Linked DNA regions of Natronosporangium hydrolyticum. The protein of the gene in region 2 interacts with the protein of the main gene of each other region in a pairwise test. Links are inferred from orthologs where the notes say so. Each region holds a gene or a part of one and is shown on either strand. Other genes may lie near its edges.

Region 1 (3,761 bases), 600 kb from region 2 along the record:
ATCTTTTGTGTGCTGGTCATACAACTCCCGCACCTCGGTCGGCGGCACGCGCGGCCCGGGTTGGTGTCGCGACGCCGTCAACCGATCCGATGTACCACGACTCCGACCAGGCCTGGGCCGGCGTGGGCCGCCACCACCGCCCCAACCTCGGAGGTCCAGTGGTGGCGCAGCCGCGGCCCGAGCCGGGCGGTGATCGCGTCGCTGACCGCTTCGGCGCGGGCCGGCGCGGCGAGGTGGTGCACCGCCAGGTCCACCACGCCGTCTCCCTCGGCCGCGGCGACCGACAGGTCGACCAGTCGCTCCAGCGCCCGGCTCGCCGTGCGTACCTTGTCCCGGGCCGCGATCACACCGCCGGTGACGTGCAGGATCGGCTTCACCGACAGGGCGGTACCCAGCAGCGCTGACGCGGCGCTGATCCGGCCGCCGCGCCGCAGGAACTCCAAGGTGTCCACGTAGAAGTAGGTGGTGGTCGCCGCGGCGGCGAGCCGGGCCGCGGCGGCTACCGCGGCCTGCCCGGCGCCGCTCGCCGCCGCCTCCGCCGCGGCGAGCGCGCAGAAACCCAGGCCCATCCCGGTGGCTCCGGAGTCGACCACCGTGATCTGGTCGGGGGCGACCTCGTCGGCGGCCAGCACCGCCGCCTCGTAGGTCCCCGACAGGTGGGCGGAGAGGTGGACCGCCACCACCCCGTCGGCGCCGGCCGCGAGCAGCCGCTGGAAGGCGCTGGCGAACTGTGCCGGTGCCGGCCGCGAAGTGGTGACCGAGGTCCTCGGCTCCGCGAGCGCCGCCGCCACCTCGGCCGGGCCGACCTGCTCACCCTCGACACCGGGGCGACCGTTGATGACCACGGTGAGCGGCACCACGGTCACTCCGGTGGCGAGGACTTCAGGAAGGTAGGCGGTCGAGTCGGTCACCACGGCGACGGGCATGCCTGGACGGTAACCCACCGGCCCGGTCAGTCGACAATCTCCGCCACCTCGAACGGAACGCCCTGCTGGCAGGTGGAGGCCATACTGGGTTGGGCCTCCCCACGGATGGTCACGGGCGACTCGGCCCGCAGCTCCGCCACCGGGTCACCGAAGAGCAGGAACAGGTGCCCGTCTTCGGTCTGCAGCAAGATGCAGCTGGGCTCTACGCCTTCGACGAGGGTGCCGCTCACGGTGACCTCGCCCGTGGGTGGGGTCGGCGGAGCGACCGGCGGGTCCACCGGCGGGGCCGGTGGCGACTCCGGCGGCGTCCTCGGCGGGAGTGGGGTTTCGGCCGGCGGGCTCGTTGGTGGTTCGGGCTCGTCGACCGGGTCGTCGGCGCACGCCGCGAGCAGCAGCGCCGTCAACCCGGCGGCCAGTGTCAGCACGCTTCGAGTACGCATACCCGATCTGACGTAAAGCGCGGCCGGCCGGTTCCGCCCGAGGCCGGGTCGGTTATTCGTACCCGGGGCTGCCGCCCTTGACCAGGCCGACGTTGTGCGCCCGCAGCATCCAGCCACGCACCCGGTCCCGGTGTAGCTCGGTGTAGTGGCAGTTACCGAGGATCTCGATCGATCCGAGCTGCTCAATCGGCCAGCCGAGCAGGTCGAACATGCCGTAGCGGGCAGAACCGCCGTGGGTGACCACCACCGTGGTCTGTCCCTCGGCCGCGTCCGCGGCGGCCCGCAACGCCTCACCGACCCGCTTCATTACATCGGCCGGCGGCTCGATGCCGTGCCCCAGGTCGTGCTCGCCGGCGCGCTTGCGGGCGTGCGCCTCCGGGAACTGGGTCGCGATCTCGGTCATGGTCAACCCTTCCCAGTCGCCGTAGCAGCGTTCCCGCAGCCGCGGGTCCGGTCGCACCGCCGCGCCGGTGAGCTGGGATAGCGGCATCGCAGTGTCGGCGGCCCGGCTGAGGTCGCTACTTACGATGGCGGCCGGGGTACGGCGGGCCAGCAACGGGGCGACCCGGGCCGCCTGCTCGTGACCGAGCGCACTCAACGGGGCATCGGTGTGGCCCTGGATCCGGTGCTCGGCGTTCCACTCGGTGTTGCCGTGCCGCCAGAGGATCAGGGTGGTCACCCGGTGGTCTCCGGCCGGTCACCGCCGACGGCGGACTCGGCGCCGCTGGCCACCAGCGCCCGATCGGTGAACGGGATCGAGGGGCAGTCTTTCCAGAGCCGGTCGATCGCGTAGAACTCGCGATCCTCGGTGTGCTGGATATGCAGCACCACATCCACATAGTCGAGCAAAACCCAGCGGCCGCTGCGCTCGCCCTCGCGCCGGACCGGTTTGGCCGGCTCGGGAAGCGCCAGCAGCTGCGCTTCGACCTCATCGACGATCGCGCCGACCTGGCGCTCGTTGGGGGCCGAGGCGAGCACGAACGCGTCGGTGATGACCAACTGGTCAGTGACGTCGATGATCTTGATATCTTGCGCCTTCTTGTCGGCGGCCGCCTGGGCGGCGGTCAGCGCCAGTTCGCGGGCGCGCTCGGATGCGGGCACTCGCTTCCTCCCTCTCCTCGGAGTTCCAGCTTCTCACACCGGAACGGCTGCCGGCCGCCCGCTTGCGGCGGCTATTGGACCTGATGCCGGTAGAGTCCCTGTTTCGCGATGTACTGGACCACCCCGTCCGGGACCAAATACCAGATGTGCTTGCCGGTAGCCACCCGCATCCGGCAATCGGTCGAGGAGATCGCCATCGCTGGCACCTGCACCAGGCTCACCGAGTTCGCCGGCAGGTGCGAGTCGCTGAGCGCGAAGCCTGGCCTGGTCACGCCCACGAAATGCGCCAGCGAGAAGACCTCGTCGGCGTCTTTCCAAGACAGGATCTTGTCCAGCGCGTCGGCGCCGGTGATGAAGAACAGCTCGGTGTTCGGCCCGTAGCCCCGCCGCAGGTCCCGCAACGTATCGACGGTGTAGGTGGGGCCGCTACGGTCGATGTCGACCCGGCTGACCTGGAACCGAGGATTGGACAAGGTGGCGAGGACGGTCATCAGGTAACGGTCCTCCGCCGGGCTGACCGCGGTGTCTTTCTGCCACGGCTGGCCGGTCGGCACGAAGACCACCTCATCAAGTCCGTACCGCTCCGCCACCTCATTGGCCGCGACGAGGTGGCCGTGATGAATCGGGTCGAACGTGCCGCCCATGACCCCGATACGTTGAACCGTCACGCTTCCCCTCAACCTGTACCCGCTGGCCTTCTGCCGCATGATCCTACGACCAGGCGACCGGCCGCCACCGCGCTATCCCGCCGACGCCACTACCTCGGTCCGCGCTGCGAGCGCCCGCCGCAGGTCATCGGCCGCATCTCCCAACTCCCGGCGCACGATCGGGTGCAGGTCCCCGGTGGCCAAGCGTGCCTGCGCCGCCGCCAGTGTCTCGGCATCGACCGCATAGCTCGGGAAGGCGGCCTGAGTTACCGCCGCGAGCATCTGTTCGGAACGCCAACCGGCCGTCTCGTTGATCTCAGCGAAGTACCGCGCTACGTACGGCTGGGTCTGGGTCGCGTGCTCGGGGCGCCAGAAGCCGTCCGCGGCGGCCAGGACCAGCCGGTTGGAGAGCTCCCGGTCCGCAACGATCAATTGCCACGCGGCCGCCTTGGCCGCCGGGTCCGGTCGGGCCGCCCGAGCGCGGATCGCCTCCTGCCGCCCGCGGGCGCTGCGATCCCGGGCCGCTTCGGCGGTGATCTGCTCGTCGTCGACCACGCCCAGCACCGCGAGCCGGCACAGAATGCGCCAGCGCAGCTCTGCGTCGACCGGCAGCCCGGCGGGCGCCCCGCCGGCCAGCCACGAGCCCA
Region 2 (5,100 bases):
GGTGGCCCAGCTCGATCAGGGCCCGTTGCTGCTTACCCAGGGCCAGATCCCAACTCTCCTGGATGGAGTGCTGACCTAACCCTCGGTCGCCCATCACCGGCCGCACCGTCCCGGTCGGCAGCAGATGATGCAGCCGCCACAGCAGGTCCGAGCAGGCACGCAGGTCGGGCTGGGCAGACAGGTCGAGCAGGGCCCGTTGGACTGTCCGTCTCGTCAGCTCCAACCCCAACGGTGCGAGCCGGTCGTGGACGTCCCGGGCCAGCGGCGGCAGCGCGTCGTAGCCGACCGTGCCGATCCGGTCGCCGCCGAGCAGGATCTCGCACAGCCGGGCGACGTCGCGCCGGCCGGGCACCGCATCCTTCTCGATACAGGTGACCGCCGCGTCCTGGAAGTCGTACGGCGTGGGCCGGGCCCGGTTGCGCAGGCCGGCCAGCAGAATCGAGGTTTCGAAGACCGCGATCGCGTCGGCAGTGCTGGCGAGATAACCATTGCGGCGGGCCAGTCGGACGATCTCCACACACCACTGCCGCAGCTCCGCCTCGTCGAGCGGGTCGAGCTCCGGCGGGGCCGCGAGGAAGTCGGAGAGCCGGTCGGCCGCCGGCGTGTCCGCCGGGTCGGTCGGGGCGACCGGCCGCCGCCGGCCGCCCTTGGCTGCCTTCTTGGCCAGCCGGAACGGGGCGAGCCGGCTACGGTCGAGCTCTTTGCGCCAGTTCGCCGCCGCGATCGAGACCGACCCGCCGGCGAGGCCGAACTGGGCCTCGATCGCCGAGTGGCTGGAGGGGATCAGACCGTAGCGCCAGCCGGTCCCGGTCGACGGTGTGATCTCGAAGTCGTCGGCGGCGGCCACTCCGAACCCGGTGACCGGGCTGACCGCGTGGAACGCCCCGCAGACGTAGAGGCACTCCGACCGGTCCACCCCCGACTCGGCGAGATGGTGGCGGATCCGGGTCCACATGAACCGCTCCCGGTCCTCGTCGCGGGCCAACCGGTCGGGTCGCTCCGGGGCCAGTCGCCGGAACAGGCTACCGACCAGCAGCATCACCTGCCGGTAAGTGGCGTAGTCGGCCCCGGCCAGCGGCTGCTCGACGTACTGGTCCCACCACTCTGACCAGTGTCGCACCCTGCCGTGGTGCAGCAGATGGGCCTCCAGATCGGCGAACCGGGGGCGAAGTTCGCCGATCTCCACCCCGACCGCGTCGCCGTGCAGGCCAGTCCCGGGCGAAGTGGCGGCGGCCGGGTCAGGGTCGGTCTCCGGGTCGTGCTCCGGCGGGGCCCATTGGAAGATGTGGTCGGCCGATCGGTCCACCGGCACCACCGTAACGCCGGGGGTGGTCATCGCGTACGCGATGGCTTGGTACTCCGCCGACGCCTCGGTGATCGGGGCGACGACGCTCAGCGGTCCCCACCGGGCCGGAAAGTCGACCAGCTCGGAGGCGAACGCCTGCAGCGCCACCGGCAGCTCGCAGTTGGCTAGCTCGGGCAGCAGCGGGCCCAGGTCTTCGCACAGCTCAAGGTAGATCACCTTCGGGGGCCGCTGCCGGAGCCGGCGTACCATCGCCAGGCCGGAGGCGGGGGAGTGGTGGCAGACCGGGAGGATCTCCAACGGTTCGGTGAGCGCCCGGTCGACGTCGTCGACCATTCCGGCCAGGATGCTGGCGAGTCCGTTCGAGCCGTCGGTGAACGCGGTGGCCGCCTCGGTCAGTTGGGTCCGCAGGGCGGCGAACCGGTCGGGCAGGCTCATGACAGGGTGGCGATGGCGTCGCGGCCACCGGCGAGGAAGGCCGGCCACGGTTCGCCATCGGCTCGGCTGCGCGGCTCCACCACCCCGTGCCAGTATTTGTTGAGGATCGCCAGATCTTCTGGGGTACGCCGGGCCAGCGTCCCGACCAGCGAGGCGGCGAGCGTCTCGGCCCGCAGCGTGCGGTCGCCGAAGAAGTGGCTGTGCAGGATCGCGTCCTCCAGCACCCCGATCTGCTCAGCGGTCGAGAGCGCCGATTCGAGCTTCTCTTCGTCGCTGTTGGCCGCCTCGGCCGCCGCCCGCAGGTCGGCGAAGCTCTGCAGCAGGATGTCCAGCAGGGTTGGGGGCACCTCCAGCTCGATCCGGTGTCGCCGGAGCAGCTCGGTGGTGCGGAACCGGACGATCTCGGTTTCGCTGCGTTTGTTGGTCACTACCGGGATCCGGACGAAGTTGAACCGTCGCTTCAGCGCCGAGGAGAGTTCGTTGACGCCGCGGTCGCGGCTGTTGGCGGTGGCGATGATGGAGAACCCTGGCTGGGCGAAGACCACGTTGTCGGTGTCCAGCTCCGGGATGGTCACGTACTTTTCGGAGAGGATCGAGATCAGCGCGTCCTGCACGTCGCTGGTGGCCCGGGTGAGCTCCTCGAACCGGCCGATCGTCCCCTCGGCCATCGCGGTCATGATCGGCGACGGGATCATCGACTCCCGCGACTGCCCCTTGGCGATCACCATGGCGATGTTCCAGGAGTACGTCAGATGGTCCTCTGTGGTGCCGGCGGTGCCCTGGACCACCTGGGTGGAGTCCCGGCAGATGGCGGCGGCGAGCAGCTCGGCGAGCCAGCTCTTGCCGGTGCCGGGGTCGCCGATCAGCAGCAGACCCCGGTCGGAGGCGAGGGTGACGATGCTGCGCTCGACGAAGCTGCGGTCGCCGAACCACTTCTGTGCCACCGGCCGGTCCAGGCCGTCGGACTTGTCGGCGCCGAGGATGAAGATGCGCACCAGCTGCGGGCTGAGCCGCCACGAGAACGGTTTGGGCCCCCGGTCGAGACTTTCCAGGTAGTCCAGCTCGTCGGCGTAGGTGGCCTCGGCCGGGGCGCGCAGCGGCTGCTGATCGGTCATCAGGTGGGGTCTCCTAGCTGAGAAAACTCTTGAGTTCGGACACGAGCTTGCGGATGTGGCCCGACAGCACCGGGGTGCCCAGCTCCTTGAGGCGCTGCGCGAACCACGGGTGGGTGTGGCCTCGGCCACTGCTGGTCACCGACCCGACCGGGATCAGTTTCACCCCGGAGCGGTGCAGGGCGGTCAGGCCGTCGAGCACCGCTTGCATGTGCCACTCGCAGAGATCCGAGATCCACACCACCGCGGTCTGCCGCGGGTCGGCGACCTTCGGCCGGAGCTCCTCGAGCGCCACCCGGCCGTCGGTGCCGCCGCCGAGCTGGGTGCGTAGCAGCGTCTCGAACGGGTCGTGGACCCATGGGGTCAGGTCCAGCGCCTGGGTGTCGTAGGCGATCAGGTGGACATCGGCGTTGGGCAGGCCGGCGAAGATGGAGGCGAGGATGGTGCAGTTGACCATCGAGTCGACCATCGACCCGGACTGGTCCACCACCACGATCAGCCGGGCCGGGGTGGTGCGCCGCGCGGTCCGCCGGAAGTAGAGGCGGTCCACATAGAGCAGCTGGTCGGCCGGGCTCCAGTTCGGCAGGTTCCGCCACACCGTCCGTTGCAGGTCGAGGTTGCGGAAGACCCGCTTGGGCGGGACCGACCGGTCGATCTCGCCGACGCTCGCCTTCGCTACCTGAGTACGCAGGACTTGGGCGACCTCGTCAATGAAGCGTCGGATCAGGGCCTTGGCGTTGGCCAACGCCACCCCGGAGAGGTGGGATTTGTCCCGCAGCAGCTGCTCGATCAGCGACATGCTCGGCGTCAGCTGCGCCGCCAGGGCCGGGTCGGCCAGCACCTCCCGCAGCCGCATCCGGCGCACCAGGTCGCCCTCCAGGTCGGCGAGGGTGGTGCCCAGCTCCCGGTGGTCCGGGTGGTGGCGAAGCTGGCCCGGCTCCACGCCGAGCGAGCGTTCGAACCAGCCGGCGTCGGCCTGCCAGCGGGCCAACCCGGCCGCGGTCACCTCGCTGGAACCGGTGCCGAACACATTGAGCAGCAGCTTGCCGGCCAGGGCTGCCCGGCGAACCTCGCCGCTGGTGATTGGCTGGTCGGTCGCCGCCTGCTCGTTAGCAGTTGGTCCGGCATTGGCTTGCCCGGTATTGGCTTGCTCGGCAGTGGCTGGTTGGCCGCCGGCCAGCAGCCCGGTGAGCTCCTCGGCGAGGGCGGGGTGGCGCTGCACCAGCGTGTCTACGGTCACCGCCGGGTCGAGCACGGTGCTCGGCAGGCCGATGTCTTCGGCGATCGACACGCTGACCGACTCCAGGCCCGGCTGCTCGGCGGGGTCGAAGAGCCGGGCCAGCAGCCGCCAGTAGAGCAGCTGCCGCCGCTGGGTGTGTCGCACCGGGTCGTCGTGGTGGTCGGGTTCGTGGTCTGTCATTTTCGTAGCAACCGTCCTGCCCGTTCCCGGAGCACGGCGACCGGGTCGCCGGCCTTGGCTGCGGCCTTGAATATCTTGGGGTCGGTGGGCCCTTGGGCCCAGTCCGCGGTAGCGACCACCGCCGGCTTCTTTTTGACCGTGGTCTGAACCGCCATCGGCCGCAGCGCCCAGCGGCCGTCGTCCCAGCCGAGCAGCCCCAGCATGGCGCAGGCGCCGGCCACCAGGGTCGGCGTGAGCGGGCCGCAGCGGGGCAGCGACGCCAGATCCACCGGTAGCGGGTGGTCCCCGACCCGCCACAGCAGCTCCTCCCCGGCAGGTGAGGGCTTCGTGGGCTCACCCTCGACCAGCACCGGCACCGCGATGCCGGCCGGGTGTCGCTGCCATGGTGGGCTGGCGGCGGCCACCGCCTCCGACAGTCGCAGCCGGGCGGCGGTGAATGGATCTACCGGGTCGGCCAGCCGGGCCTGCTCGTCGTGCCAGCGCAGGTCGCCGCTGGCGTGCAGCGGAGCGTCGGTCACCGACAGGGCACGACGCTCGGCCAGGGCACGCAGCAGCGTGGGGTGCGTGTCGAGCAGGCCCCACACCGCCGGGCCGACGATAGTGTCCACTTTGGCGGCGTTGACCGAGGTTCGCACTAGCCGCGGGCTCGGCTCGCCGGAGACGTCGAGCAGCGCGTGGACCTGCACTGCGACCACGGTGCCGTGCTCGTGGACGACCGCTCCCAGCGGCTGCAGCGTGCCGGTGACCGGGGTAGGCGGCGCCGCGTCGGCGTCGGCCCAGGCTCCCGGCTGCGACAACAGCACCGCCCGGGTCCACAGGTCGGCCCA

The links. Proteins that work in one complex are often made in the same cells at the same time.
Region 1: the proteins of JQS43_RS09880 (region 2) and rsfS interact in binary tests that used the Escherichia coli proteins (3 or more experiments, as listed by UniProt). The link is inferred for Natronosporangium hydrolyticum from one-to-one orthologs.

The regions. Positions count from the first base shown.
Region 1 is NZ_CP070499.1:1,622,993-1,626,753, reverse strand. Bases 755-3,680 are described here. They hold rsfS (ribosome silencing factor), read right to left. Parts: upstream 2,468-3,680; coding sequence 2,042-2,467; downstream 755-2,041. Other genes in these bases: pepN (aminopeptidase N), read right to left, coding at 3,208-3,680; nadD (nicotinate-nucleotide adenylyltransferase), read right to left, coding at 2,539-3,135; JQS43_RS07250 (histidine phosphatase family protein), read right to left, coding at 1,419-2,045; JQS43_RS07255 (hypothetical protein), read right to left, coding at 953-1,351; JQS43_RS07260 (DegV family protein), read right to left, coding at 755-926. In the rest of the region: more of JQS43_RS07260, read right to left, coding at 78-754; more of pepN, read right to left, coding at 3,681-3,761. UniProt on the Escherichia coli protein: Functions as a ribosomal silencing factor. Interacts with ribosomal protein uL14 (rplN), blocking formation of intersubunit bridge B8.
Region 2 is NZ_CP070499.1:2,220,159-2,225,258, forward strand. What follows is about bases 798-3,789. They hold JQS43_RS09880 (ATP-binding protein), read right to left. Parts: upstream 2,857-3,789; coding sequence 1,738-2,856; downstream 798-1,737. Other genes in these bases: JQS43_RS09875 (DUF5682 family protein), read right to left, coding at 798-1,741; JQS43_RS09885 (VWA domain-containing protein), read right to left, coding at 2,870-3,789. Also shown: more of JQS43_RS09875, read right to left, coding at 1-797; more of JQS43_RS09885, read right to left, coding at 3,790-4,273; JQS43_RS09890 (hypothetical protein), read right to left, coding at 4,270-5,100.